3 regions of the Scandinavium sp. M-37 genome follow, and region 1 is predicted to be linked to each of the others. Evidence: predicted binding sites of a transcription regulator. Region 1 holds the regulator's gene; each other region holds the start of a gene.
What was found. Region 1 encodes PurR, which represses purine synthesis genes. Its sites were predicted from a motif close to CANGCAAACGTTTGCNTG; they were not measured.
Positions count from the first base shown of each region.

Region 2: a site for PurR is predicted at 7,076-7,093, ahead of gcvT (glycine cleavage system aminomethyltransferase GcvT). Genes of this name have one in related genera too.
Region 3: a site for PurR is predicted at 6,210-6,227, ahead of guaD (guanine deaminase). Genes of this name have one in related genera too.

Region 1 is NZ_JBIGIN010000001.1:16,084-26,479, reverse strand. Features, by position in the region: gene ACG0Z5_RS00155 (DUF1289 domain-containing protein) at 1-171, opposite strand, end outside; gene ACG0Z5_RS00150 (TetR/AcrR family transcriptional regulator) at 282-881, shown strand; gene ACG0Z5_RS00145 (alkene reductase) at 936-2,033, shown strand; gene gloA (lactoylglutathione lyase) at 2,116-2,523, shown strand; gene rnt (ribonuclease T) at 2,629-3,279, shown strand; gene ACG0Z5_RS00130 (Grx4 family monothiol glutaredoxin) at 3,323-3,670, opposite strand; gene ACG0Z5_RS00125 (C40 family peptidase) at 4,009-4,812, shown strand; gene sodB (superoxide dismutase [Fe]) at 4,934-5,515, shown strand; gene ACG0Z5_RS00115 (MFS transporter) at 5,557-6,723, opposite strand; gene ACG0Z5_RS00110 (YnhF family membrane protein) at 6,900-6,989, opposite strand; gene purR (HTH-type transcriptional repressor PurR) at 7,283-8,308, shown strand; gene punR (DNA-binding transcriptional activator PunR) at 8,327-9,238, opposite strand; gene punC (purine nucleoside transporter PunC) at 9,346-10,396, shown strand, end outside.
Region 2 is NZ_JBIGIN010000004.1:180,326-190,721, forward strand. Features, by position in the region: gene ACG0Z5_RS05415 (MurR/RpiR family transcriptional regulator) at 1-42, shown strand, start outside; gene ACG0Z5_RS05420 (6-phospho-beta-glucosidase) at 162-1,595, shown strand; gene ACG0Z5_RS05425 (SDR family oxidoreductase) at 1,674-2,417, opposite strand; gene gcvP (aminomethyl-transferring glycine dehydrogenase) at 2,477-5,350, opposite strand; gene gcvH (glycine cleavage system protein GcvH) at 5,479-5,865, opposite strand; gene gcvT (glycine cleavage system aminomethyltransferase GcvT) at 5,893-6,987, opposite strand; gene ubiI (FAD-dependent 2-octaprenylphenol hydroxylase) at 7,407-8,609, opposite strand; gene ubiH (2-octaprenyl-6-methoxyphenyl hydroxylase) at 8,621-9,787, opposite strand; gene pepP (Xaa-Pro aminopeptidase) at 9,784-10,396, opposite strand, start outside.
Region 3 is NZ_JBIGIN010000001.1:167,519-177,914, reverse strand. Features, by position in the region: gene dcp (peptidyl-dipeptidase Dcp) at 1-126, opposite strand, end outside; gene xdhC (xanthine dehydrogenase accessory protein XdhC) at 126-935, opposite strand; gene xdhB (xanthine dehydrogenase molybdopterin binding subunit) at 919-3,285, opposite strand; gene xdhA (xanthine dehydrogenase small subunit) at 3,275-4,693, opposite strand; gene guaD (guanine deaminase) at 4,690-6,018, opposite strand; gene ydfG (bifunctional NADP-dependent 3-hydroxy acid dehydrogenase/3-hydroxypropionate dehydrogenase YdfG) at 6,423-7,172, shown strand; gene ACG0Z5_RS00880 (GntR family transcriptional regulator) at 7,266-7,952, shown strand; gene ACG0Z5_RS00875 (mannitol dehydrogenase family protein) at 7,996-9,459, opposite strand; gene ACG0Z5_RS00870 (MFS transporter) at 9,615-10,396, opposite strand, start outside.

The sequences.
Region 1 (10,396 bases):
ACGTTGGCGGCAGAGGCGCAGCACCTCTTGCTTTTGGGCATCGTTGAAATGTTGCCAGTTGAAACGCTCGTCACGGCTACGCATACAGCCCCGACAATAGCCGCGTTCATCAGACTGACAAATACCCCGGCACGGGCTTTGTACCGGGAAAAACTCCAGTTGTTCTGCCACACCGCCCCCTGTCATTCGCTTACTCTCATTGAAGCCTGATATCGCTCATCCTGCAACTGCCAAACACTTTTCGCTTGCATTAGACCAATCGGTCTACTACATTAAGCCCCATGAACAAACACACCGAACATGATACTCGCGAACATATCCTCGCCACCGGCGAACGGTTATGTATGCATCGCGGCTTTACCGGAATGGGATTGAGCGAACTGCTGAAAACGGCGGAAGTGCCGAAAGGCTCGTTTTATCACTATTTCCGCTCTAAAGAAGCATTTGGTGTGGCGTTGCTTGAGCGTCACTACGCCGATTACCACTGCCGTCTGGCTGAGCATTTTGCCCACGGTGAAGGCAACTACCGTGACCGCCTGCTGGCTTACTATCAGCATACCCTGACCCAGTTTTGCCAACAGGGCATTATCAGCGGTTGTCTGACGGTGAAACTCTCCGCCGAGGTGTGTGACCTCTCGGAAGTGATGCGCACCGAAATGAACAAAGGGGCCAGCCAGATTATTATCCTGCTGAGCCACGCGCTTGAAGAAGGCCGCAAAGAGAAGAGCCTCACCTTCTATGGTGATGCCCATACCCAAGCCGAGGTGCTGTACTCTCTGTGGCTGGGGGCGAATCTTCAGGCCAAGATTTCACGCAGTGCGACGCCGCTGGAAAGCGCGCTCGAACATGCGAAGACTATGATTGCCGCGCCTGCCGTATAATCAGGCGTTTTTATTTCACGAATCACTAGACGACCGGTCTACTCAGGAGTTCTTATGTCACAACAGAAACTGTTCACCCCGCTGAAGGTCGGCGCCGTTACTCTGCCTAATCGCGTACTGATGGCCCCGCTGACACGCCTGCGCAGCATTGAGCCGGGTGACATCCCTACCCCGCTGATGGGTGAATACTATCGCCAGCGCGCCAGCTCCGGTCTGATTATCTCCGAAGCTACGCAGATTTCTGCCCAGGCGAAAGGCTACGCTGGCGCACCCGGCCTGCACAGCCCGGAACAAATCGCGGCATGGAAAAAAATCACCGCTGGCGTTCACGCTGAAAACGGCCTTATGGCAGTTCAGCTGTGGCACACCGGGCGTATTTCGCACAACAGCCTCCAGCCTGGCGGCCAGGCACCGGTTGCCCCTTCAGCGCTGAGCGCTGGCACCCGTACCTCCCTGCGTGATGCCAATGGAAACGCGACCCGTGAAGATACCTCTGTCCCGCGCGCGCTGGAGCTAAGTGAGATCCCAGGCATCGTGGATGACTTCCGTCAGGCTGTCGCTAATGCACGCGAAGCAGGCTTCGACCTTGTCGAACTGCACTCTGCGCACGGCTACCTGTTGCACCAGTTCCTGTCGCCTTCCGCTAACCAGCGTACCGACCAGTACGGCGGCAGTATCGAAAATCGCGCCCGTCTGGTACTGGAAGTGGTTGATGCCGTCAGCAAAGAGTGGAGTGCCGATCGCATTGGTATCCGCGTGTCGCCAATTGGTTCCTTCCAGAACACTGACAACGGCCCGAACGAAGAAGCCGATGCGCTGTATCTGATTGAAGAACTGGGCAAACGTGGCATTGCTTACCTGCACATGTCCGAGCCAGACTGGGCAGGCGGTCAGCCGTATACCGAAGAATTCCGTCGTAAAGTACGTGAACGCTTCCACGGCCCGATTATCGGGGCCGGTGCCTACACCCCTGAAAAAGCGGAAGACCTGATTGCCAAAGGCCTGATTGACGCGGTGGCGTTTGGTCGTGCCTACATCGCTAACCCGGACCTGGTTGCACGTCTGGAGCGTAAAGCGGAACTCAACCCGCAACGTCCGGAAAGCTTCTACGGCGGTGGCGCGGAAGGCTATACCGATTACCCGACGCTCTAATCCCCTGATTGATTGATAGCGGCGGGTATCCGCCGCTATACTGATATTCCTGTTTTACGAACAAGACCTTAAGGGAAAGAGAATGCGCCTACTTCACACCATGCTGCGCGTTGGCGACCTGCAACGCTCTATTGATTTCTACACCAAGGTGCTGGGCATGTCGCTGCTGCGCACCAGCGAAAACCCGGAATACAAATACTCTCTGGCTTTCGTCGGTTACGGCCCGGAGAGCGAAGAAGCGGTTATCGAACTGACCTATAACTGGGGCGTCGACAGCTATGAGCTGGGTACCGCCTATGGTCATATTGCACTGAGCGTTGATGATGCAGCAGAAGCCTGCGAGCGCATCCGCAACAACGGCGGCAACGTCACCCGCGAAGCGGGTCCGGTAAAAGGCGGCAGCACCGTCATCGCCTTCGTAGAAGATCCTGACGGCTACAAAATCGAACTGATTGAAGCTAAAGACGCTGGTAAAGGTCTGGGTCATTAAGGTTCATGGGTGCTAAGGCACCCTTTTTTTACTCCCGCCTCTGCTGCAACCGCTGGCAAAATTTGCCATAATGCGCGCTACTTTTTGTAAGCCTAAGAGATCCTGATGTCCGACAACGCTCAACGTAATGCACTGTGCGACCGCTTCCGTGGTTTTTATCCTGTAGTCATTGATGTAGAAACCGCAGGCTTTAACGCCAAAACGGATGCGCTGCTTGAAGTGGCCGCCGTGACGTTGAAGATGGACGAAGACGGCTGGCTGATGCCGGACAGCACACTGCATTTTCACGTTGAACCGTTTGAAGGGGCAAATCTGGTCCCTGAAGCGCTGGCGTTTAACGGGATCGACCCCAACGATCCTGAACGTGGTGCCGTCAGCGAGTACGACGCCCTGCATGCCATTTTTAAAGAAGTACGCAAAGGGATGAAGGATCAGGAGTGTAACCGTGCGATCATGGTGGCGCACAACGCTACGTTCGATCACAGCTTTATGATGGCCGCTGCCGAGCGGGCCGGGCTGAAGCGCAACCCATTCCATCCGTTCGTCACCTTCGATACTGCAGCATTAAGCGGCCTGGCATTAGGCCAAACCGTGCTGTCGAAAGCCTGCCTCGCGGCGGGGATGGAATTCGATGGTAACCTCGCGCACTCTGCCCTGTATGACACCGAACAAACCGCGCAGCTGTTCTGCGAAATCGTCAACCGCTGGAAGCGCCTCGGCGGCTGGCCGTTGCCGATGCCAGAAAACGCAGAATAAAAAAAAGCGACCATTGGTCGCTTTTTTATTGCCAGACAAAGACTTACTCAGCAGGCTGCTCGTCGTCTTTATGCTTAGCCGCCGTCTCTTTGATAAGCGTCTGCAGTTCACCGCGCTGGTACATCTCAATCAGAATGTCACAGCCGCCAACCAGTTCGCCATCCACCCACAGCTGCGGGAAGGTTGGCCAGTTAGCGTATTTCGGCAGCTCGGCACGGATGTCCGGGTTCTGCAGGATATCGACGTAGGCAAAGCGCTCGCCACAGGCAGACAGCGCCTGAACCGCCTGAGCGGAAAAACCACAGCTTGGCAGCTTCGGGGAACCTTTCATATACAGAAGGATTGGGTTTTCAGCGATTTGGCTTTGGATTTTCTCAAGAGTGGTGCTCATGTCTTGCTTCCTTAAACTTCTTTTTATGACTGTAGTCAATCAGTGTAACGCCAACGACTGCTGTCAGAAAATAACATTTTGTTCACGCAAATGCATTTTACCTCTGGCGTTGTGAAGTTGCCTTAAAAATATGCCTTTATCGGCCGCGCCGCCCGTAGCTTGAGCATTTTCCGAGCACCTTATGCCAACGTTGACGCATTTTTTTGCAGTCGCTAACGAAACAGCGCATCAGATACAAAAAGTATATTAACAATTAGTGTTTTTATGCATTAGAATCGATTCGTTTTGTCAATCATACCCAGGCATGAGTGTTTGCCTGCCTAACAGAGGAATGCTCAGTGGCGCGAATAAATAAATTCTCGATCACGCTCTGCGCTTTACTGTTTACATCGCTGTCGATGACCCCTTTGTCTCATGCGTCTGAACAGGCGCGGCCTTCTGCTTCTCAGAAATCGCACCAGACTAAATCAGACCGCAAAAAGAAAACCACCAGCAGCAAAAGCAAAACCACCGCGAAAAAGAAAACCAGCACCGTTAAGCAGAAAACGGCCGCCAAAAATAAAACCCCTTCCGCCGTCAGCAAAACCGCCTCTTCTCGAAAAACCCGTAGCCCCGCATTAAAAACCGCCTCGGCAAAAATGGTGCAGAAATGCACTGTGCGTAAAGGCCATAAAAAGAAATGCGTTAATGAAGAAGTGAAGCCGCTGACCATTGCGGATGCGCACAAAGCCCGTGTGCAGAAAGCGCAAAAAACGGCAATGAATAAATTGATGGGCCAGATTGGCAAACCGTATCGGTGGGGGGGATCGTCGCCACGTACCGGTTTCGACTGCAGCGGTCTGGTTTATTACGCCTATAAAGATCTCGTGAAATTCCGTATTCCACGCACCGCGAATGAAATGTACCATCTGCGCGATGCCCGTTCCGTTGACCGTGGCGAGCTGCAAAGTGGCGATTTGGTATTCTTCCGCACCCGTGGCCGCGGCACTGCCGATCATGTTGGGGTGTATGTGGGGAATGGAAAATTCATCCAGTCACCACGATCCGGTCGCGATATCCAGATTACCTCTCTGAGCGAAGATTACTGGGCAAACCATTATGTCGGCGCGCGGCGCGTGATGACGCCGAAAACGATTCGCTAACCCCTACCCTGTCGTGAAAGCGACGGGGTAAGTTCCTCTTTAGCCACATCTTTTAATTTGCTACCCTATCCCTACTCAATACATGGCTATTGGGTATTAATAACAATAGGGAGAATAAGCAATGTCATTCGAATTACCTGCATTACCGTATGCAAAAGACGCCCTGGCGCCACACATTTCCGCTGAAACACTGGAATACCATTACGGCAAGCATCACCAGACCTATGTCACTAACCTCAACAACCTGATCAAAGGCACCGCTTTTGAAGGCAAAACCTTAGAAGAGATCGTGCGCACTTCCGAAGCAGGCGTGTTCAACAACGCCGCACAGGTATGGAACCACACCTTCTACTGGCACTGCCTGGCACCTAACGCCGGTGGCGAACCCACCGGCGAGGTCGCGGCCGCCATTAACGCAAGTTTTGGTAGCTTTGCCGAATTCAAAGCGCAGTTCACCGATGCAGCGGTTAAAAACTTCGGCGCTGGCTGGACATGGCTGGTGAAGAAAGCGGACGGCAAACTGGCTATCGTGTCCACGTCTAACGCGGGTACCCCGCTGACCACGGATGCTAAACCGTTGCTGACCGTAGACGTCTGGGAACATGCGTATTACATCGACTACCGTAACGCCCGCCCGAACTACCTTGAGCATTTCTGGGCGCTGGTAAACTGGGAATTTGTTGCTAAGAATCTGGCCGCATAATTTCTGGCCCGGCGGGTAGACCTCTCCCGCCGGGCATATTCTTAATGGCTTGAAAACGCTTCTTCCGGTTGACGACGCCCACTAAACAGCACCACCAACAGGGCGATACCGGCAATAATCGCGCCCATCACCGGCACAAAGCTGTAGCCGAGACCGCCGGAAATTACCGCCCCGCCCGCGGCCGCGCCCAGCGCATTCCCCAGATTGAACGCCCCGATATTCACCGATGACGACAGGCCAGGCGCTTCATGGGCCACGCGCATAACGCGCATTTGCAACGGAGGCACCACCGCGAAGGTCGCGGCACCCCAGACAACCATGCTCACGGCCGCGCCAATTTCGCTCTGCGCCAGCCATGGAATCGACACCATGATAACAATCAGCAGCAACAAGAAGCCTTTCAGCGTGCCGGTCACCGAACGGTCGGCAAACTTGCCGCCCAGATAGTTACCCAGCGAGAAACCAACCCCAATCAATACCAGCATCGCGGTAATAAACAGCGGAGATGCCGACGTCAGGGTATGCAGCACTGGCGAAATGTAGGTGTACAGGGTGAACATCGCGCCTGCGCCGAGCACGGTGGTCAACAGGGCCGTCAGCACCTGTGGACGCATCAGCACCGACAGTTCCTGTTTCACATTCGGGCGTTCACCGCTGCTACCTTTTGGCAGTGAGAACCACAGACTGAGCATCGCCACCAGGCCCAGACCAGCCGTTGCCAGGAACGACATCCGCCAGCCGATGGTTTCCCCGAGCCAGGTTGCCGCCGGAACCCCGCCGATGTTGGCGACAGTCAACCCCATAAACATGGTTGCCACCGCGCTAGCCTGTTTGTGTTTCGGCACAACGCTGGCGGCCACTACCGAGCCAAGTCCAAAGAATGCCCCGTGGTTCAGGCTGGTAATAATGCGCGACAGCAGCAGCGTGGTGTAATCCGGCGCGATAGCCGAGAGCACATTACCGAGAGTGAAAATCGCCATCAGGAAAATAAGCGCATTACGCCGTGCGCGATGGGAGAGCAGCAGCGTCATCAGCGGTGCACCGACCATCACACCAATGGCATAAGCACTGATCAGCATTCCCGCCACGGGAATAGAGACATCGACGCCTTTGGCAATCACCGGCAGCAGGCCCATCGGCGAAAACTCCGTGGTGCCTATGGCAAACGCCCCTATCGCTAAGGCCAGCAGGGGAAAATTGATTTTCATGTAACGACTCCGGTCAGCCATCCTCCAGGAAGGGAGATGGTGCAAAAACAGAAGTCAAAAGCATGACATCAATCACAAAAAAACAGAAGTAAACAAAATGGCAAAAGTTTTTTGCGAATTTGATAACAATCAGAAGGGATATGTGAAGGAGGAAGAGGTCTCTCCCTCCGGGTAAATCAGTGCAGTACGGCGGTCAGCCCGGCGGCCACGATCACGGCCAGAGCAATTACGGTCGTCATTAAAGAGAGCTTCAGGTCGGTACTCATCAATTTTTCTCCTTTTAATCCCCACAACAAAAGTGAGCCTGCTCATTTTTGCACAATCATACGCAAAAATCTCGCAGGTTTTCGGCGCATAACGATTTTTCTCTTTCCCTTTCCGTAAGAATCAGACAAAATTCCACGCTAATTTAAAAGCGTAGCAGCCATTGACCCCCTCCCGTCGTTCTGTGTCGTTTCCCGGCGTACCGCAATTCAAATGAATTGTATCCAGGGTGTGTAAAGGCAAACGTTTTCGTGTCGATAATCAGGCGTAAGGAAAGGGTCTGGAGTGAGAACGAATGGCAACAATTAAAGATGTAGCGAAACGCGCAAACGTTTCCACTACAACTGTATCACATGTAATTAACAAGACTCGCTTCGTAGCGGAAGAAACCCGCAACGCGGTATGGGCAGCCATCAAAGAGCTGCACTACTCGCCAAGCGCCGTGGCGCGCAGCCTGAAGGTCAATCACACCAAGACTATTGGCCTGCTGGCGACCAGCAGCGAAGCCGCTTATTTTGCCGAGATCATTGAAGCCGTTGAGAAAAGCTGCTTCGAAAAAGGCTATACCCTGATTCTGGGTAACGCCTGGAATAACCTCGAAAAGCAGCAGGCGTATCTGTCGATGATGGCGCAAAAACGCGTCGATGGTCTGCTGGTGATGTGTTCTGAGTACCCGCAGTCGGTACTCGACATGCTGGAAGAGTATCGCCACATTCCGATGGTGGTAATGGACTGGGGAGAATCAAAAGCCGATTTTACCGACTCCGTGATTGATAACGCTTTCCAGGGCGGCTATCTGGCCGGACGTTATCTGGTCGAACGCGGTCACCGAGAAATTGGGGCGATCCCTGGCCCAATGGAGCGCAACACCGGGGCGGGTCGTCTGGCGGGCTTTATGAAAGCGATGGAAGAAGCGCAGATTAACGTGCCTGAAAACTGGATCGTGCAGGGCGACTTCGAGCCGGAATCTGGTTATCGCGCAATGCAGCAGATCCTTGCGCAACAGCCGCGCCCTACCGCCGTCTTCTGCGGCGGCGACATCATGGCGATGGGTGCCTTGTGTGCCGCTGACGAGATGGGTTTACGCGTGCCGCAAGATATCTCCGTTATCGGTTACGACAATGTGCGCAACGCCCGGTTCTTTACCCCAGCGTTAACCACCATTCACCAGCCAAAAGATTCGCTGGGCGAAGCCGCTTTCGACATGCTGCTCGACAGGATCGTCAACAAACGTGAAGAGTCGCAGTCGATTGAGGTGCATCCGCGTCTGATCGAACGCCGCTCGGTGGCCGACGGTCCGTTCCGCGACTATCGCCGCTAATCACCTCTCAGGGGCCGGTTATTCCGGCTCCTGCAACCACTCTTTATTCAGCGTTTCGCTGTCCCCCAGATAGTCCAGCAGCCAGCTTAACGCTGGTGACATATCATTTTGTTGCCAGGTCAGGCAACACGCCGCATCCGGGAACGGATTTTCCAGTTCCAGCGCCACCCACTCACCGCTATCGATGTACGGTCGGGCAAAGTGCGTAGGCACCATTCCGGCGCATAAACCGGCAGATAAACAGGTCGCGGACGACTCCCAGTCCGGCACGACAATCCGTTTCTGGTTATCCAGCAGCCAGGTGATGCGTTTGGGCAATGAGCGTGAGGTGTCTTCGCGCACCAATGATGGCCAGGTGCGCAACACGTCATCACTCAGCGGACCGCGCATTTGCGCCAGCGGATGTCGGCTGGAGACCACACAGTTCCAGCTCAGCATTCCCATATCGCGAAACGCGTAACGTCCCCCGACCGGGATCGCCTGTGTGGCACCAATCGCCAGTTCGACACGCCCGTCGGATAACGCATCCCACACGCCGTTGAACACTTCCTGGAACACGCACAGTTCGACGTCCTGAAAGTGGCGATAAAAATCGACAATCAATTGCCGGGTGCGCTCCGGTCGAACAATGTTATCCACGGCAATCGCCAGACTGCCGCGCCAGCCGTTGGCAATTTGCTGGCACTGCTGGCGGGTGATCTGCATTTTTTTGATAACAGATCGCCCCTCCTTCAAAAACCACGCCCCCGCGGGCGTTAATTCGACGTCGCGATGCCGTCGTTCAAACAGTGGAACCGCCAGCCACTCCTCCAGCTGACGGACGGTATAACTGACCGCAGAAGGCACACGGTGCAACTCCTGCGCGGCGGAGGTGAAGCTGCCGTTACGCGCCACGGCGTCCACGACTTCAAGCGAATATTCTGACCACATAGGCTGCCTACAAAAAATTTGATTCCATCAGCCAAATATTAGCGTTTCACAAGCGAAGTTGCACTCCCTACACTCTGCTGCCATGTACACCTGCGACGAGAAATAAAATGAACAAGCTTCCTGGTAAAGGATTTTTATGCTGGCTAGCGGGCCTGAGCGTGCTCGGTTTTCTGGCGACCGATATGTATTTGCCCGCTTTTGCGGTAATTCAGAATGACTTACAGACACCGGCGGCAGCCGTTAGCGCCAGCCTGAGCCTGTTCCTGGCCGGATTCGCGTTTGCCCAGCTGCTGTGGGGACCGTTGTCCGACCGATATGGTCGGAAACCCATTCTGCTGACCGGGCTGGCCATTTTTGCCATCGGCTGTATCGGCATGCTGTGGGTAAGGGACGCCACCACGCTGCTGGTGCTGCGCTTTATTCAGGCCTTCGGCGTGTGTGCCGCTGCCGTCACCTGGCAGGCGATGGTGACCGATTACTATCCGGCGGAGCGCACTAACCGCATTTTCGCGACGGTGATGCCGCTGGTAGGGCTTTCCCCGGCGTTGGCTCCGCTGCTCGGGAGTTGGATCCTGCACCACTTCGAATGGCAGATGATTTTCGCCACTCTGTTTGCCATTACCCTGGTACTGATGATCCCGGCCCTGCGTCTGAAAAAGCCAACGCAGAACGTGCCGCATAAAACCGAGAAAGCCCTGACCTTTATGACCCTGCTTCGCTCTCGCGATTATCGTGGCAATGTGCTTATCTATGCCGCCTGCTCCGCCAGCTTCTTCGCCTGGCTGACCGGTTCACCGTTCATTCTTAACGCTATGGGTTATGGCCCAACGGTGATTGGTCTGAGCTACGTGCCACAAACCATCGCCTTCCTGGTGGGGGGTTACGGCTGTCGGGCCGCATTGCAGAAATGGAACGGCCAGCAGATGTTGCCGTGGCTGTTACTGGCCTTCGCGGTGAGCGTGGCGGGGACCTTTGCGGTAGGCCTGACCGCAGGCAGCTCCCTGACCGCCCTGCTGATCCCGTTCTGCCTGATGGCAATGGCCAACGGCGCGATTTACCCTATCGTAGTGGCTCAGGCGTTACGTCCGTTCCCACAGGCGACCGGACGTGCGGCAGCCCTGCAAAACACCTTACAGCTCGGCCTGTGCTTCCTTGCAA
Region 2 (10,396 bases), on a different contig from region 1:
CTCGAAACCCTCGGGCGTAAACTGGCGAAAAAACTGGCGTAAAAAAACAGGCTGTTTTTCCGATGTAACAAATTACCCTTAGGTGATTTTGTTATATCGTGACATTTATTTCCCCTTTGTTAGACTCGATCCCAATCAGCAATATCATGGGAACGAGCACGATGAAAAAATTAACCTTACCAAAAGACTTTTTATGGGGTGGCGCGGTCGCCGCACATCAGGTTGAAGGCGGCTGGAACAAAGGCGGCAAAGGCCCGAGCATTTGCGATGTGCTGACCGGGGGCGCACACGGCGTTCCACGTGAGATAACCCAGCAGGTTGAACCCGGCAAATACTATCCGAATCACGAAGCCGTCGACTTCTACAGCCACTACAAAGAAGACATTAAGCTGTTTGCGGAAATGGGCTTCAAATGTTTCCGGACCTCAATTGCCTGGACGCGGATCTTCCCGAAAGGCGACGAAACCCAGCCGAATGAAGAAGGCCTGAAATTCTACGACGAGATGTTCGATGAACTGCTCAAGTACAACATCGAACCGGTTATCACCCTCTCCCACTTCGAAATGCCGCTGCATCTGGTACAGGAATACGGCGGCTGGACTAACCGTAAAGTCGTTGATTTCTTTGTGCGATTTGCCGAAGTGGTCTTTGAGCGTTACAAGCACAAAGTCAAATACTGGATGACCTTCAACGAAATCAATAACCAGCGCAACTGGCGTGCGCCGCTGTTCGGTTATTGCTGCTCTGGCGTGGTGTACACCGAACACGACAACCCGGAAGAAGTGATGTATCAGGTGCTGCACCACCAGTTCGTCGCCAGCGCGCTGGCGGTGAAAGCGGCGCGTCGCATTAATGCGCAAATGCAGGTCGGCTGTATGCTGGCAATGGTGCCGTTGTATCCGTTCTCCTGCAAACCGGAAGATATGATGTTTGCCCAGGAGTCGATGCGCGAACGTTATGTCTTCACCGATGTGCAGCTGCGCGGCTACTACCCGACCTATGTGCTTAACGAGTGGGAACGTCGCGGGTTCAGCATTGCGATGGAAGACGGCGACGCAGAAATCCTGCGGGAAGGCACCTGTGATTATCTGGGCTTCAGTTACTATATGACCAACGCCGTGAAAGCCGAAGGCGGCAGCGGGGATGCAATCTCCGGCTTCGAAGGTAGCGTGCCGAACCCGCATGTAAAAGCCTCCGACTGGGGCTGGCAGATTGACCCGGTTGGCCTGCGGTATGCGATGTGCGAACTGTACGAGCGCTATCAGAAGCCGCTGTTCATCGTCGAAAACGGCTTTGGCGCGTATGACAAAGTGGAAGACGACGGCAGCATTAACGACGACTATCGCATTGACTACCTGCGCGCGCACGTCGAAGAAATGATGAAAGCGGTCACCCACGACGGAGTGGAGTTGATGGGCTATACCCCGTGGGGCTGTATCGACTGTGTGTCCTTCACCACCGGCCAGTACAGCAAGCGCTACGGCTTTATCTACGTGAACAAGCATGACGACGGCACCGGGGATATGTCGCGTTCACGCAAGAAGAGCTTCACCTGGTATAAAGAAGTGATCGCCAGCAACGGCGAAAATCTCTGAGAAACACCCCTCACCCTAGCCCTCTCCCCAAAGGGGAGAGGGGATTAATTGGCATTCTCCCTCTCCCCTTTGGGGAAACTATCTCCCGCCCGCGATATCCATAAAACTCCCGGTCACGTACGACGCCTTTTCACTCAGTAGCCAGGCAATCGCCTGCGCGACTTCTTCCGGTTGCCCGCCGCGCTGCATCGGCAGCATTGCTTTCACGCAATCGACCCTGCCCGGCTCGCCCCCGGAGGCATGCATCTCGGTATAAATCAGGCCCGGACGCACACCGTTGACGCGAATGCCCTGTGCCGCCACTTCCAGCGCCAACCCGGTGGTGAGCGTGTCCACCGCCCCTTTTGATGCGGCGTAGTCAACATATTCAAACGGCGCGCCCAGCCGCGCTGCCGCGGAAGAGACGTTCACAATGGCCCCGCCTTTTCCGCCATGACGATGCGCCATCCGTTTGACCGCCTCGCGACAGCAGAGGAAATACCCGGTGACGTTGGTCGACAGAACGTGATTAATCCGTTCGGCGGTTAAGTTCTCAATGGTGCTTTGCTGGAACAAAATCCCGGCGTTGTTTACCAGGGCGGTCAGCGGCTCGCCTTCCCTGTCGAGCGCCTCAAACATCGCCATCACCTGCGCTTCATCGCTGATGTCCGCTCTCACGGCAAAGGCCTTGCCGCCGCTCTCGGTAATCGCATTGACCACCTGCGTGGCGGCTTTGATGTTGTGGTGATAATTTACCCCCACGGTGTAACGCTCTTGCGCCAGCAGAATCGCCGTCGCCCTGCCAATTCCCCGGCTCGCGCCGGTAACCAGTGCTATTGCCATTGTCTTCTCCCAAAAGAAAGGGCGCCGAAGCGCCCTTAAAAGATAGAGTACTCAGCGAATTACTGATATTCGCTCATCGGCACACAGGCGCAGAACAGGTTGCGGTCACCGTACACGTCATCCAGACGCTTCACCGTCGGCCAGTACTTGTTCGCCATACCTGCCGGGAAGACCGCCACTTCGCGGCTATAGCCGTGGCTCCACTCCGCCACCAGCTCGTTCTGGGTGTGCGGGGCGTTCACCAGCGGGTTATCTTCCCGTGGCCATTCGCCCTGCTGAACGCGGCTGATTTCATTGCGGATAGCCAGCATGGCGTCGATAAAGCGGTCGAGTTCGACTTTGCTTTCAGATTCGGTTGGTTCAACCATCAGCGTGCCCGCTACCGGGAACGACATGGTTGGCGCGTGGAATCCGTAGTCGATCAGACGCTTAGCGATATCCAGTTCGCTGATACCGGTCTCTTCTTTCAGCGGACGAATATCGAGGATACATTCGTGCGCCACGCGGCCATCGCGCCCGGTGTACAGCACCGGATACGCACCCTGCAAACGGGTGGCGATGTAGTTGGCGTTCAGAATAGCCACCTGGCTGGCACGCTTCAGACCCTGCGCACCCATCATGCGAATGTACATCCAGCTGATTGGCAGAATAGAGGCGCTGCCAAACGGGGCCGCCGATACTGCGCCCTGACGAGTCAACATCCCTTCGATTTGCACCACGCTGTGACCCGGTACAAACGGGGCCAGATGCGCTTTCACACCAATGGGACCCATGCCCGGGCCGCCACCGCCGTGTGGAATACAGAAGGTTTTGTGCAGGTTGAGGTGCGACACGTCCGCGCCGATAAAGCCCGGCGAAGTGATGCCGACCTGAGCGTTCATGTTCGCGCCATCGAGATACACCTGGCCGCCAAACTGATGCACGATCTCGCACACTTCACGGATGGTTTCTTCGTACACGCCGTGGGTGGACGGGTAGGTCACCATGATGCAGGAGAGATTCGCCCCCGTCTGTTCAGCTTTCTCACGCAGATCGGCGAGATCGATGTTGCCCTGTTTGTCACAAGCCACCACGACCACCTGCATGCCCGCCATCTGAGCAGAAGCCGGGTTGGTGCCGTGCGCAGAGCTTGGGATAAGACAGATATCACGATGCCCTTCATTGCGGCTTTCATGATAGTGACGAATGGCCAGCAGACCCGCGTATTCACCCTGTGCGCCAGAGTTTGGCTGCATACAGAGTGCATCGTAGCCAGTCAGTTTCACCAGCCAGTCAGACAGCTGGTTGATCATCTGGTGGTAGCCTTCGGCCTGATCCGCCGGGCAGAACGGGTGCAGCTCGCTGAATTCCGGCCAGGTAATCGGGATCATCTCGGCCGCCGCGTTAAGCTTCATGGTGCAAGATCCCAGCGGGATCATCGCCTGATTCAGCGCCAGGTCTTTACGCTCCAGCGAGTGCATGTAGCGCATCATCTCGGTTTCGCTGTGATAGCGGTTGAATACCGGATGAGTCAGAATATCGTCTTCGCGCAGCATCGCCTGGGGAATCGAACGGCTGTCGTGCGCCACGTCTTTGTCCAGGCTGTCGATATCCAGCCCATGATGATCACCGGCGATAACGGTTAACAGCGCCAGCACATCTTCACGGGTAGTGGTTTCATCCAGGGTGATACCCACCGCATGATGAATATCGCTACGCAGGTTGATTTCCGCAGCTTCGGCACGTGCCAGCACCGCGGCTTTGTCTTCCACTTCCACACACAGGGTGTCGAAGAAATGGTCATGACGCAGCTTCAGACCTTTCTGTTTCAGGCCGCTCGCCAGAATATCCGTCAGGCGATGAATACGCCCGGCGATACGTTTCAGGCCCGCCGGACCATGGAATACGGCGTACAAACTGGCAATATTCGCCAGCAGTACCTGAGAGGTACAGATGTTGGAGTTCGCTTTCTCGCGGCGGATATGCTGCTCGCGGGTCTGCATCGCCATGCGCAGGGCGGTGTTACCGGCGGCATCTTTTGATACGCCAATAATACGGCCAGGCATGGAGCGTTTGAATTCGTCTTTTGCCGCGAAGAAGGCCGCGTGCGGGCCGCCGTAGCCCATCGGAACACCGAAGCGTTGAGCTGAGCCAAACACGATGTCTGCGCCCTGTTTACCCGGGGCGGTCAGCAGCACCAGCGCCATAAAATCGGCGGCAACGCTAACAATCACTTTGCGCGCTTTCAGTTCTGCAATCAGCGGGCTGTAGTCATGCACTTCCCCGGTGGTGCCGACCTGCTGCAACAGCACGCCGAACACATCCTGATGGTCGAGCGCTTTTTCTGCGTCATCGACAATCACATCAAAACCAAACGTTTCCGCACGGGTACGCACCACGTCCAGGGTCTGCGGATGCACATCCGCCGCCACGAAGAAGCGGTTAGCATTTTTCAGTTTGCTGACGCGTTTGGCCATCGCCATCGCTTCCGCCGCCGCCGTCGCTTCGTCGAGCAGGGATGCAGAGGCAATATCCAGTCCGGTCAGGTCCAGCGTGACGGTCTGGTAATTCAGCAGCGCTTCCAGGCGCCCTTGAGACACTTCTGGCTGATACGGCGTGTAAGCGGTGTACCAGCCTGGATTTTCCAGCATGTTGCGCAGGATAACCGGCGGCAGCTGCACCGCGGTGTAGCCCATGCCGATGTAAGACTTAAAGCGCTTGTTGCGGCTGGCGATGGCTTTCAGCTCCGCCAGCGCGGCGAATTCTGTGGTGGCCTCACCGACCTGCGGTGGCGTCGCGAGCTGAATATCCTGCGGCACAATCTGGCCGGTCAGCGCGTCTAACGACTCTGCGCCAACGGTATTCAGCATTTCCTGCTGCTGTGCCGCATCCGGGCCAATATGGCGTTCAATGAAAGCGCCGCGATGTTCAAGCTGGCTTAAGGTCTGTGTCATGAGCGAGGGTTCCTGAAACGTGCAGTGAATCGATAATGTCTTAACTAACATGCCCGGTGGCGCAGTCGCTTACCGGGCCTACACTTCCAACCGTAGGCCGGATAAACGCAGTGCCATCCGGCACAGTTTTAATCGTCTAGCAGGGCTTCGTACGCAGTGGCATCGAGCAGGGCGGCGACTTCAGCTTCGTCGCTGGCTTTGAATTTGAAGATCCAGCCTTCGCTGTATGGCTCGCTGTTGACCAGCTCCGGGGAGTCACTCAGCGCGTCGTTCACGGCAACGATTTCTCCGCTGATTGGCGCGTAAATATCGGACGCCGCTTTTACTGACTCGGCAACCGCACAGTCGTCACCGGCAGCAACGGTTTTGCCCACTTCAGGCAGATCGACAAACACCATGTCGCCCAGCAGTTCCTGTGCGTGCTCGGTGATGCCTACGGTGTAAGAACCGTCGGCTTCTTTACGCAACCATTCGTGTTCTTTGCTGTATTTCAGTTCTGCAGGTACATTGCTCATTCACATTTCTCCAGAAAAAATAATCGATTACACGACGGCTTTGCCGGCGCGTACAAAAACAGGTTTGGTCACCTTAACCGGCATTTCACGGTTGCGGATTTGTACCACCGCCGTATCGCCAATACCCGCAGGGACGCGAGCCAGCGCAATGCTGTAGCCCAGCGTCGGTGAGAAGGTGCCGCTGGTGATAACGCCTTCGTGTTGATTGCCCTGCGCGTCGCTAAAACGCACCGGCAGTTCGCCGCGCAGTACACCTTTCTCGGTCATCACCAGGCCAACCAGCTGCTCGGTGCCGTGCTCACGCTGGGCTTCCAGCGCTTCGCGGCCGATGAAGTCACGGTCAGTCGGTTCCCAGGCGATGGTCCAGCCCATGTTGGCTGCCAGTGGGGAAACGCCTTCGTCCATCTCCTGACCGTACAGGTTCATGCCTGCTTCCAGACGCAGCGTATCGCGGGCGCCCAGGCCACAAGGCTTGACACCGGATTCCACCAGCGCATGCCAGAAGTCTGCTGCTTTCTCATTCGGCAGCGCGATTTCATAACCTGCTTCGCCGGTATAGCCGGTGGTGGCGACAAACAAATCCCCGGCCTGAACGCCGAAGAACGGTTTCATGCCTTCGACGGCGTTGCGCTGTTCGTCGTTGAACAGGCTGGCGGCTTTGGCCTGCGCGTCAGGCCCCTGCACCGCAATCAGCGCCAGATCGTCACGCACGGTGATGTCGATGCCGTACGGCTCAGCGTGTTCGCTAATCCAGGCCAGATCTTTTTCACGGGTGGCAGAGTTAACGACGAGACGGAAATAGTCTTCGGAGAGGAAATAAACAATCAGGTCATCAATGACCCCAGCGGAGGCGTTGAGCATCCCGGTGTAGAGCGCTTTGCCGGGTTTCGTCAGTTTGGCTACATCGTTGGCCAGCAGATAACGCAGGAATTCGCGGGTCCGACTGCCGCGCAGATCGACGATAGTCATGTGTGACACATCGAACATCCCCGCGCCGGTACGGACCGCGTGGTGTTCATCAATTTGCGAGCCGTAATGCAGCGGCATCATCCAGCCATGAAAGTCCACCATGCGTGCGCCACACAGCGTGTGTTGTTCATACAAAGGCGTCTGTTGAGCCATCTTGTCCTCGTTGAGTAAGCGGGGCTACCGGCTGCTTTGTGGACAAAATTCAGCCACAAAGCCCAGCGTCGACACCGCTCCGGGCACCGACGCAAACGTTCTCTTTGGTCTGACGTTACCACCGAAAACCGCGGTAAACCATAAGGCAAAGCGAACCATCAGATTAGCTTATGACCAAAATGAGCCAAAAACTCTACAGAACGATCGACTGCCTTTCTGCGACTAATGCCACATAAAATTAACATTCTGGTGAAATATTTAGTTCAAGATGACATTTCGTGCGGATAATTGGGCGGATTTTTCGTAGGGGAATTTTTGTGACATTAATAAAACTAATGCGAAAAAGGGGGTGAAATTAGATTATTTCAAATGAGGGGAGAAAACCCGACGCGCCCGCCGGGTTGAGAAGTGTGATCGCGTTAACGTAACCAGGCGGGGAGATCGTTCAGCCCCATCGCCTGACGAATCAATTGCGGTTTAACGCCCGGCAGCGTATCGGCCAGTTTGAGGCCAATGTCGCGCAGCAATTTCTTGGCGGGATTGACGCCCGCAAACAGTTCGCGGAAACCCTGCATTCCTGCCAGCATCAGCGCGGCGCTGTGTTTACGGCTGCGCTCATAGCGACGCAGATAGAAGTGCTGCCCGAAATCTTTGCCCTGCGTATGCAGGCGACGGATCTCATCGATAAGCTCGGCGGCATCCATAAAGCCCAGGTTTACACCCTGCCCGGCCAGCGGATGAATGGTGTGTGCCGCATCGCCGACCAGCGCCAGACGATGCGCGGCAAACTGACGAGCATAGCGTCCGGTCAACGGGAATACCTGGCGTTCGCTTTCCACTTCGCACAGGCCCAGACGATTATCAAAGGCTACATTCAGCGCCTGATTGAACGCCACGCCGTCGGCCTGCTGCATCTTCGCCGCGTCATCCGGCGGCAGTGACCAGACGATGGAGCACAAATGCGGGTCACTCAGCGGCAGGAAGGCCAGGATGCCTTCGCCATGAAAGACCTGGCGCGCAATCGCCTGATGTGGCTCGGTGGTGCGAATGGTCGCCACCAGCGCATGATGACGATAATCCCAGGAGGTCAACGGAATATCGGCCTTGTTGCGCAACCAGGAGTTCGCCCCATCGGCCCCGATAACCAGTCGCGCCGTCAGCATGTTGCCATCTTTCAGCGTCAGGAAGGCTTCATTTTCGCCCCAGGCAACCTGCGCCAGTTCGGCGGGTGCCATCAGGGTGATGTCTTTGCTGCGCTGCGCTTTTCGCCATAACGCGTGGTGAATTACCCCGTTTTCGATGATATGCCCGAGATGGCTGTAGCCGAGGCTTTCATCATCAAAGGCGATGCGACCGAAACTGTCTTTATCCCATACTTCCATTCCGTGATAGCGGCTCGCACGTTCGGCAGTGATGTCATTCCAGACATCAAGGCGCGACAGCAGTTTTTCGCTGGCGGCGTTGATCGCCGAGACGCGAAGCTGCGGCGCGGCATCGGCCTCAACCGGTTGCGGCTGATGCGACTCAATCACCGCCACGCGCAGGCCGCTGCCCTGTAAGCCACAGGCTACGGCCAGGCCAACCATTCCACCACCGACAATAGCGATATCTACACTTTGCACGTTGTTCATCCTTATCTCGCTACCTGACCCAGGGTACGCAACGCCAGCGCGTCACGCGCCGGGGTGAATAATTCCATCGCCATCAGCCCAACGTTTCGCCCGGCCACCAGCGGCGCCCAGCGATTGGCGAACAGATGCACCAGACCGTCGGTCACGCCGATGGTCGCATTTTTATCGTTTTCTCTGCGCTGCTGATACTGACTTAACAACGCGTACTCGCCCGGATCGCTCGCCTGAGCCAGCATTTCCGCCAGCGACATTACGTCGCGTAGACCGAGATTAAAACCTTGCCCGGCAATCGGGTGCAGGGTTTGCGCCGCGTTGCCGACCAGCGCCAGGCGGTGCGATATCGCCCGGGAGGCGGTGGTGAGCGACAACGGATACGCGTTGCGGCTACCCGCGTGGGTAATGCGCCCCAGCCGCCAGCCGAAGGCTTTTTGCAGTTCGTCGCAGAAGCGAGCGTCGGACCAGGCCAACACCTCGTCGTGATGGTCCAGCGGATGGCACCATACCAGCGAGCAACGTCCGTCGGACATTGGTAACATCGCCAGCGGACCGTGGGCGGTAAAACGCTCGAACGCACGGCCGTTATGCGCCACGGCAGTGGTCACATTAGCGATCACCGCCAGTTGTTGATAAGGCTGCTGCTGCCAGGCAATCCCAGACTGTTCGCCGAGCGCCGAACGCGAACCGTCCGCCGCCACCAGCAGTTTACCGGTCAGGGTCTGGCCGTTATCCAGTACCACCTCGACGCTGTCAGGGCTGCGGGAAAAACGCTCGACGCGCGCCGGGCAATGCAGCGTCACGCCAGGTGCTTTGCGCAGCAGCGCAAACAGACGCTGGCCGACGTCGTGCAACTCAACCACCTGCCCTAAGGCAGGCAGGCGATAATCTTCCGCTTCCAGAGTGACAAACCCGGCGTGACCGCGATCGCTGACGTGGACGGTACGAATCGCCGTGGCACAATCGCGAATAGCCTGCCAGATGCCGACCCGCGCTAGCTGCTGACAGGTGCCAGCCGCCAGGGCGATAGCCCGGGCATCAAACCCGGGATGCTGCCGGGAATCCGGCGCAACGGCTTCGACCAGATGCACCGGAAGCTTACCCGCGCTGAGGTGCGAAATCGCCAGCGCCAGCGTGGCGCCGGTCATCCCACCGCCGACAATAATCACGCTCATTGTTTATGGGCCGCCATCAGCGCCTCAATATCATCCGCACGTTTAACCACGCTGGCGGTGAGGTTTTCATTGCCGTTTTCGGTGATAACAATGTCATCTTCGATACGAATGCCAATGCCGCGATACTGCTCCGGCACGTCAGCATCCGGCGCGATATACAGGCCAGGCTCGACGGTGAGCACCATCCCAGGCTCCAGCACGCGAGAGCGATCGGCGCCATATTCACCGACGTCATGCACATCCAGACCCAGCCAGTGGCTGAGGCCATGCATGAAGAACTTACGGTGGGCGTTGTCGGCAATCAGCTGATCGACTTCCCCGTCGAGGATGCCGAGTCTCACCAGGCCCGTGACCATGATGCGCACCACTTCACCAGTCACCTCCTGCATAGTGGTGCCCGGACGATACAGCGTCAGCGCCGTTTCCAGCGAGTCGAGCACGATGTCGTAAATTTCACGCTGCGCAGGCGTGAATTTGCCATTCACCGGGAAGGTTCGGGTGATGTCTCCGGCGTAGCTGCGGTATTCACAGCCCGCGTCGATCAGCACCAGATCGCCATCGCGCAGTTCAGATTCGTTTTCGGTGTAATGCAGAATGCAGCCGTTTTCA
Region 3 (10,396 bases), 150 kb from region 1:
GTCTTCCCGCTTACGGCGCAGGCCTTCGTCAAACGCAGGCCGGTAATGGTGGTCCTCAATCAGGTCAAAGCGTGGGGCCTGATACGGCAGCAGGCTGACGGTTAAAAACGGATTCTCATTGCTCATCATTCACTCCTGAAAACGGGACTGTCCTTAGAGTAGGCAACCCCTTGATAAACCGCAATGATTTCCCCTGCCACCGCCACGGCGATTTCTGCGGGCAGTTTGCCTTTGACGTCCGGCAGGCCGATCGGGCAGCGCATTGTCTCGCGTTTTTCACGGTTGATCCCTTTGCCTTCCAGCAGATAATCAAAGCGCTGGCGCTTGGTCCGGGAACCAATCACGCCCAAATAGCCAGCGTCACCCCGCTTTAATACCGTTTCTGCCAGCGCCAGATCCAACGGGTGATGATGAGTCATCACGACGAACAAACTGTTACTCGGGGCATGGCGGGCCACGTCGCACGGGTCATCAGTATGAAGGCAGCGCACGCTCGCCGGGATGATGCCAAACTGCGCTTCACGTTCATCCACCCAGTTAACCCGGCACGGCAGCGTGGCGAGAATAGCCACCAGCGCCTGCCCCACATGCCCGGCACCAAACAGATAGATTTCCGGCTGCGGCAAGCCCCAGGGTTCAAACAGCACCTGAGTCATGCCGCCGCAGCACTGCCCGGTGCGCGCACCTAAGGCGAAGGTTTCCTGGCGAGGTGTTTGCTGTCCGGAGGCCAGCATCTCCCGGGCAATCGCCATGCACTGAAATTCCAGATTGCCACCGCCGATGGTCAACCAGCTTTCATCCAGACTCACTACCATCTTAGTGCCCGCCCCGCGCGGCACCGAGCCTTTATCCTGCAACAGCGTAAGAATAATCGCCGGAACCCGCCGGTCACGCAGGCGCAGCAGCACATCGAGCCATTCATCCGTTTTTTGCATCCCACGCCTCCCGTTGGCTGACCCCGGCCAGCACGCGCTCCGGTGTGGCTGGCGCGTCCAAATGAGGGTGCTGACGATAATCCCCCACCGCCGCGACCGCGTCCTGCAACGCGCACCACACAGATATCCCTAGCATAAACGGCGGTTCACCGACCGCTTTCGATCGATAGACCGTCTCCGCGCTATTGCCGTGCGCCTCCAGCAGCGACACGTTGAGCACCTCCGGCATATCGGTAATCGCCGGAATTTTGTAGCTCATCGGTCCGTCGGATAGCAGTCGGCCTTTATCGTCCCACTTCAACTCTTCGGTGGTCAGCCATCCCACGCCCTGCATGAATCCGCCTTCAATCTGGCCGATATCCAGTGCCGGGTTCAGTGAGTGCCCAACGTCATGCAGAATATCGGTCCGCAGCAGGCGGTATTCTCCGGTCAGGGTATCGACCAGCACTTCAGAACAGGCGGCGCCCCACGCAAAATAGTAGAACGGTTCGCCTCGCCCGGCCTGACGGTCGTAGTGAATCCCAGGCACTTTATAAAATCCGGTCGCCGAGAGCGGGACCTGATTCAGCCACGCCAGATTTGCCACCTGCGCAAAGCTGTAATAGCTATCTTTGACCTGTACCACGCCATTTGAGAAACGCACTTGCTCTGCGTCGCACTCATGCCGCGTACACAGCATCTCCACCAAACGCTGGCGCAGCGTCTGGGCGGCGATTTCCGCCGCTTTACCGTTAAGGTCAGCGCCGGACGAGGCCGCCGTGGGCGAGGTATTCGGCACTTTGCCGGTGCTGGTGGCCGTCATCTGAATGGTATCGAGCGGGATCTGCAGCACGTCGGCGACAATCTGTGCCACTTTGGTGTTCAGCCCCTGGCCCATTTCCGTGCCGCCGTGATTGAGCTGCACCGTGCCGTCGGTGTAAATCAGGATCAGCGCCCCAGCCTGATTGAGAAAACTGGACGTGAACGAAATGCCGAATTTCACCGGCGTTAGCGCCAGGCCACGCTTCAATACCGGGCTTTGCGCATTAAAGGCTGTGATATCCGCCCGCCGCTGGCAATAGCGTGCGGAATCGGCCAGTTGTCCGGTCACTCGCTGGGCCAGATTCTGTTTTACCGGCTGATGATAGTGGGTCACGTCCCGCCCGGGGCCGCCATAGAAATTCAGTTGACGTACCCGCAGCGGATCCTGTCCGAGATAACGGGCGATAGCGTCCATGATTTGTTCGATAGCCACCATGCCCTGCGGCCCACCGAAACCGCGAAATGCGGTGTTCGAGGCCAGATGGGTACGACAGCGATAGCCAGTGACCCGGGCATCGCCGAGGTAATAGGCGTTATCGGCATGGAACATTGCCCGGTCACAGATAGAGCCGGATAAATCCAATGAATAGCCGCAGTTCGCGGCCAGATCGATGACGATCCCGTGGAGTAAACCTTCGTCGGTGAAACCCACGTCGTAGCGCACAAAAAACGGGTGGCGTTTACCGGTTATCCGCATATCGTCCCGGCGAGAAAGCCGCAGCTTCGCCGGGCGTCCGGTGAGGCGAGCCACCAGCGCAGCATGGCAGGCGATGCCCGCCGCCTGGGTCTCTTTCCCGCCGAAGCCGCCCCCCATCCGACGCACGTCCACGGTGACCTTGCTTTGCATCACGCCCAGCACCGAGGCCACCAGCTTTTGCACTTCAGTCGGATGCTGGGTGGAAGACCAAATCTGCATCGCGCCGTCTTCCCCCGGTAGCGCCATCGCCACCTGCCCCTCGAGATAAAAATGCTCCTGGCCGCCAATGTGAAACTGGCCCTGCAAACGCTGAGGTGCTGAGGCAAGCGCCGCATCGGCGTCGCCACGCTGCTGGATGTGCGGCTGTTCGACAAAATGGCCTTTGGCCAGCGCCTGCTCGACGTCAAGCACCGCCTCGAGTGGCGCAATCTCAACCTTTGCGGCTAAAGCTCCGGCGCGCGCGGCGGCGGGAGACTCGGCGGCAATCATCAGCACCACCTGCCCGTGATACTCGACGATCTCCCTGGCGAACAGCGGATCGCCGGGTGCCAACGGGCCGATATCCAGCTCGCCGGGAACGTCCTGCCAGCTCAAAACGCGCACTACGCCGGGCACGCTGAAGCAGGCCGCGGTCTCGATATGGAGAATGCGGCCATGGGCGCAATCACTCAGGACCGGACAGAGATGCAACATCCCCGCCAGCGGGGTTTTATCGTCGATATACTCCGCCGTGCCGCTGACGTGGCGCTCGGCGCTGTCGTGGGGCCGGGATTGACCTGCCCGCCCTTGCAACTGTTGTAAAAACTGCGCTTTCAGCGCCGCTTCGGAAAATAGAGGGGGTTTAGCCGACATAGTCTGTAACCTCCACGGCGTGGTCAGATGTGATGTGCAGGAAATAGCGTTTCAGCAGATTCTGCGCCACCTGCAGACGGTATTCCGCACTGGCGCGAACGTCGCTCAGCGGGGAAAAATCCTGCGTCAGTGCCGCACAGGCGGCTTTCAGGGTTGTGTTATCCATCGGTTTGCCCAGCAGCAGCGCCTCGACGCTAAACGCTCTGGCAGGCGTGGCCGCCATACCGCCGAAGGCAATACGCGCGTAGGAAATCATGCCGTGTGTTACCTGCAGGTTAATCGCTGCAAAGACCGCTGAAATATCATCTTCGCGCCGTTTAGAGACTTTCCACAGCCGCAGATTCTGTGACAACGTCACGTCATCAATCACGATATGCGAGATAAACTCCCCAGGGTTAAGCCCCGTCTGGCGATAGCCGGGGAAGAACTCAGCCAGCGCCACTTCCCGCGAGTGTGCTCCGCAGCGCAGTCGCAGGCGAGCATCCAGCGCCAGCAACGCCGGGGCGCAGTCGCCAATTGGCGAGGCGTTAGCAATATTGCCCCCGATCGTGCCCTGGTTACGAACCTGCTGTGACGCAAAACGATTAAGCATCTCGCTGAAAGTCGGGATCACCATTTTCAGCTGATGCTGGAGCGTGTCCAGGCTGGTCATGGCTCCGATAATCAGCTGATTACCCTCGCGTGTTACCCCGTGAAGCTCCGCCACCTGCGCCAGTGAAATCAGCCGGGTATGCGGCTGATGGGCCTGAGTGACCCGCAGATTGAGATCGGTGCCGCCCGCCAGCAGGCTCGCCTGCGGATAGCGCAGACAGGCGTCTGCCAGTGCCTCCAGCGAGCCCGGCCTCAACAGCGCGTCGTCAGACGTTACGCTCAGGGCCTGAAGCTGTTTCACCGTTTGGGCCTCTGACGCCGTGAATTTATCGCTACAGGGCATGTTGAGGATCTGTTTTGCCGCTTCGACAATCGGCCGATAGCCGGTACAGCGGCACAGATTGCCGCCGAGATGATGCGTGACGGTGGCGCTATCTGCTGCCGCGCCGCTTTTGTGCATCGCGAAAGCCGACATCACGATCCCGGGGGTACAGAATCCGCACTGCGAGGCGTGTCCACAGGCCAGAGTGTGTTGCAGCGGATGCAATTCACCGCCGTCAGCCAGATCCTCCACCGTCAGCAACTGTTTCCCGGCCAACTGACCGACTAACAGTAAACAGGCATTGGCGCTTTGGTAGCGCATTTTGCCCTCGTCAACGCTGCCGATCACCACGGTACAGGCCCCGCAGTCACCGGAGGCGCATCCCTCTTTGGTGCCACAGCGCAATCGGTCGGTACGCAACCAGTTCAGCACCGTCAGATTCGGGTCGATATTGTCGATAGTGATGGCCTGTTGATTGAGTAAGAACTGAGTCATGCCGCCACCTCCAGAGCATCGCGTCGCCAGGCGCATTCGCCGTTGATCCACGTCTGGGCGATGTTGCGGTCGTCACCAAGGGTCATCAGCATAAACAGGCGTTCATAGATGTCGTTACAGCGGGCACTGCGCAGCTGTTGCAGCGGGGTCACCGCCGGGTCGAGTACCACAAAATCGGCCTCTTTACCGACCGCGAAATTGCCAATTTTGTCATCCAGACACAGCGCCCGGGCGCCGCCCAGGGTCGCGTGATAGAACGCTTCACTGGCGCACAGGCGGTAACTCTGCAACTGGCCGATTTTGTAGGCTTCGCCGAGGGTGCGTAGCATGCTGAAGGTGGTGCCTGCCCCGACATCGGTGCCGATGCCCATTTTGACCTGCTTCTGCCAGCAGGTTTGCAGCCGGAACAGGCCACTGCCGAGGAACAGATTGGAGGTCGGGCAAAACGCCACCGCCGAATCGCTGTGATGCAGGCAGTCCCACTCGGCTTCCTGCAAATGGATGGCGTGCGCGAACACGCTACGTTTCCCGGTCAGACCGTAATGGTGATACACATCGAGATAGTTTTCGTGCTCCGGCCACAGGCTTTTGACCCATTCGATTTCCTGCGCATTTTCGCTTAAATGGGTGTGCAGCCAGGTGTCAGGAAACGCTTCCCGCAGGCGCTGCACCGCTTCCAGCAAGGCAGGCGACGACGTCGGCGCAAAGCGCGGCGTGATGGCATAACCCAACCGCTGCTGGTTATGCCAGCGCAGGATCAGCTCGCGTGTCTGCTGATAGCTCTGCTCGGCGGTTTCCGTCAGGTAGTCCGGCGCATTGCGATCCATCATCACTTTCCCGGCAATTATTCGCATGTTTTGCTGCGCGGCGGCGGCGAACAGTGCGTCAACCGATTCCGGATGCACGGTGCCAAATACCAGCGCGGTAGTGGTGCCGTTCGACAGTAGCTGGTTAAGGAAAAATGCCGACATCTGCGCCGCGTGCCCGGCGTTGCCATACTGACTTTCCACCGGGAAGGTATAGGTGGTCAGCCATTCAAGCAGTTGCTCGCCAAACGCGCCGATCATTTCGGTTTGCGGATAATGGAGATGGGTATCGACAAAGCCCGGTACGATTAACTTGCCGCGTAAATCGACCCACGCGTCCGGCTGCGTCAGCTGCGACTGCCCTTCTTCCCAGCTCATTAACGCCGTCACCCGTCCGTCGGCGATAAACAGTAGCCCGTCCTCCAGAAAGCGCGCCTGGCGGGCAATGTCTTGCGGATGTTCTGCGACGGCAGCAATATCAAAAAAGCTCCCGCGCACCACACGGTGGTATTTCACCATCTCTGACCTCTTTTTTATCTCTTACCCGATGCGTGCCGGGCAACGATTTGCAGGTGTATTATCAGAGTAGATTGCAAAGAGAGTGCCAGCTTTGGATTTTATTATTTCTTATTTATTTCAATCAGTTAGTTATTATTCATTCATTTGCGCAACAAACTGAATAATATTCACTCCGCAACCGATTGCTTATTTCGGCAAACGGTTGCTTTGCATATAGGGATGTCTTTATTAAAGGCGTCTGACGAATGCAGTGTTTTTCATTGCACAGCGGGAGCGCATTTGCACCGTTACCGGGCACGCCGATCGGTCGAAATGCCGCTATCAGGGGCAGCAACTTCCGTTACCGCAGAATAACCGTGCGTGCTATGGTAGTAAGACAGTTAAAGCATTGAGGAACAGCAAGAATGATCGTACTGGTTACCGGCGCTACAGCCGGGTTCGGGGAAAGCATCACCCGCCGTTTTATCGCCAATGGCCATAAAGTTATCGCCACTGGCCGTCGTCACGAACGCCTTCAGGAGCTGAAAGAAGAGCTCGGCGACAATCTGCTGACCGCACAGCTCGACGTGCGTAACCGCGCCGCCATTGAAGAGATGATCGCCAACCTCCCTGCCGACTGGCGCAATATTGATATTCTGGTTAACAACGCCGGGCTGGCGCTGGGAATGGAACCGGCGCATCAAGCCAACGTCGATGACTGGGAAACGATGATCGACACCAACAATAAAGGCCTGATCTACATGACCCGCGCGGTACTGCCGGGCATGGTAGAACGTAATCGTGGGCACATCATCAATATCGGCTCAACCGCCGGAAACTGGCCTTATGCGGGCGGCAACGTCTACGGGGCGACCAAAGCCTTCGTGCGTCAGTTCAGCCTTAACCTGCGCACTGATTTGCACGGCACCGCCGTTCGCGTGACCGATATCGAGCCGGGCCTGGTGGGCGGGACTGAGTTTTCCAACGTCCGCTTCAAAGGCGACGATGCGAAAGCTGAAAAAGCCTATGAAAATGCCAATGCGCTGTCGGCGGAAGACGTGACCGAAGCGGTATGGTGGGTGGCGACGCTACCAAAACACGTCAACATCAATACCCTTGAGATGATGCCGGTCAGTCAGACCTACGCCGGGCTGAGCGTTCACCGCCAGGGCTAGCGATAATAAACCCGCCCGGTCAGCAGACCGGGCTGGGCGTAGCGCTAAAATCCGCGTAAAATAACGCACTTACCCCGCAATGAAGAAAGAGCCATGGCCGCAGAATCGCAACTCAATCCGACCCAGCCCGTGAACCAGCAAATCTACCGTATTTTGCGCCGGGATATCGTGCACTGCCTGATAGCCCCGGGGACACCGCTGTCCGAGAAAGAAGTTTCGGTTCGTTTTGACGTGTCGCGCCAGCCGGTACGCGAGGCGTTTATCAAACTCGCTGAAAACGGGCTGATTCAGATCCGACCGCAGCGCGGCAGCTATGTTAATAAGATTTCCCTCTCGCAGGTGCGCAACGGCTGCTTCGTGCGCCAGGCGATTGAATGTGCGGTGGTGCGCCGGGCCGCAGCGATGATTACCGATGCCCAGTGTTACCAGCTGGAGCAGAATCTGCATCAGCAGCGCATCGCCATCGACCGTCAGCAGCTGACCGATTTCTTTCAACTCGACGATGAGTTCCACCAGTTGCTGTCGCAAATCGCCGATTGCCAGCTAGCGTGGGAAACTATCGAAAACATCAAAGCCGCCATTGACCGGGTGCGCTACATGAGCCTCGACCACATCTCCTCCCCGGAGATGCTGTTACGTCAGCATCAGGATATTTTTAGTGCGCTGGAGAAGCGTGACGTCGACGCCGTGGATAAAGCGATGACCGTTCATCTACAGGAAATTAGCGAATCGGTGCTGCTCATTCGTCAGGAAAATCGCGACTGGTTTAGCGAAGAGTAATTCAGTAGTAGGCCCGGCGAACAGCGCCGCCGGGCAAAACACTTTACAGCCTGGCCGCGAAGGCCGCCACGGTGGCTTTGGCCCCTTTCTCCAGCAGTGACAGATAGGCATCCGTCACCTGCGTCACAAACTGGCTTTCCTGCGGCAGTTCGTTGCCGAAAATCGCGTCGATCCCCAGCAGCGCTTTAACACGCGCTTCGCCCTGGGCGCTGTTCTGCACCACGGTCTGGATAGTGCTCAGCAGCGGATCGCATACTTCAATCGCATTGCCCTGCTCGTCGATGCCATCGACGTAACGCATCCAGCCTGCTACGCCCAGCGCCAGCAGCGAGAAGTCGTTGTTTTTCGCCAGGTGCCAGCGCACGGAATCCAGCATACGCTGGGGCAACTTCTGGCTGCCGTCCATCGCGATTTGCCAGGTACGATGGCGCAGCGCCGGGTTGCTGTAACGATCGATCAGCAGATCGGCGTAGCGCCCGAGGTCAACGCCCTGCACTTTCAGGGTCGGGGCCTGCTCTTTCAGCATCAGCGCATGGGCGGCACGACGGTAGTTGTCGTCTTCCATGCACTCGTTAATATGCTGATAACCGGCCAGATAGCCGAGATAGGCGAGGAACGAGTGGCTGCCGTTGAGCATACGCAGTTTCATTTCTTCAAACGGGATAACGTCAGACACCAGTTCGGCTCCGGCTTTTTCCCACTGCGGACGACCAGCAACAAAGTTATCTTCGATAACCCACTGACGGAACGGCTCACAGGCCACCCCAGCCGGGTCGCGCACGCCGGTGATGGCTTCGATTTTATCCAGCGTTTCGGGCGTGACGGCCGGTACGATGCGGTCAACCATAGTGGACGGGAAAGTGACGTTCTGCTCAATCCACTCTGCCAGGTCGCCGTTCAGCGCCCGGGCATAGGCCCGGACCACTTTACCCAGCACGTGACCGTTTTCCGGCATGTTGTCGCAGGACATCACGCTGAACGCCGGAAGGCCCGCAGCTTTACGACGTGCCAGCGCTTCCACCACGACACCCGGGGCGGAGGTCGGCTGATGCGGGTTTTGCAGATCGGCGGCGATCAGCGGGTGATCAAGGTTGAGTTCCCCGGTCGCCGGGGAGTGGCAGTAGCCTTTCTCGGTAATGGTCAGCGAGACGATCGCCACCTGCGGCTCGCACATTTTTGCCAGCACGGTTTCCAGGCCATCAACCTGCGCATGCAGGGCGTCTTTGACCACCCCGACCATGCGTGCGGTCCAGGCATCGGCAGACATTTCTGCCACGGTATACAGGTTATCCTGGCGCTTGAGGTCAGCGATTTGCTGCTCACCGCCAATCAGATTCACTTCGGTATAGCCCCAGTCGCTGTTGTGCTCCTGAGCCAGAATATCGGTGTAGACGGCCTGATGTGCGCGGTGAAACGCGCCAAAGCCGAGGTGCACGATGCGGGAAACAAGTTTGGTGCGGTCGTAAGCGGGTACGGTCGCCTTAGCGGTTAAAAGCGTGTTTTGCATTATATGACTCACTGTTGAGGACGCTCATTGCCATACTAGAATAGCCACATGAACATCCCGTACTTTGATTTGCATTAATTTCTGTGCAAGTGGTATGACATGAAATGAAAGTTGTGTGACAGCCTTATCAGACTCTGGCTGCCACACGGTTGCCTTTAGCTATATTGCCCCAGTCGTGAGTCAGCGGTCGCCGGGGCACGTTCGGCGGCATCCTGCGGCAGACTCAGGTCGCGGTCACACACTTCTGGCATCAATACTGCCGACACCAGGCCAATCACCGAATAGCAGATAACCATCGCCACCATCGGCCACCAGCTCCCGGTGACATTACAGAAAATACCGGCCAGTAAGGGACCAAAGCCCACCGCCACCAGCCCGCCCGCTTCTTTGGCAATCGCCATGCGGGTAAAGCGATTTCGCGAGCCGAACATTTCCGCCATGGTGATGTTTTCCAGGGCAAACAGCCCGAGTACCGCCACGTTATGGATGACTATCAGGCTCAGCATGATGGTGCTGGCGCTGTAGCTTTTATCGACAATGATCGCCAGCATCGGATACGCGAGGATAATGGCCGAGATATTAAGGATAATGTACGGCAAACGGCGACCAAATTTGTCCGACAGCCAGCCCAGCAGCGGGATGGTGATAAAACCGATCACGGAACTGATCATCAACGCATCCGTCGGGATAGCCTTATCGAACAGTAGCGTCTGCACCAGATAACCGGCGAGGAACGTCTGGATCAACCCTGAGTTACCGGCCTGACCAAAGCGCAGCCCGGTCGCCAGCCAGAACGTTTTACTGCGGAACATTGCCCCCAGCGACGTCTCGTCGGCAACTGCCGCACTGGCTACCGCCCCGTTCTCGCTGACCTTTTCAAACACCGGGCTCTCTTTAAGATTCAGACGCAGCCAGATGGCGAAAATCATCACCACTA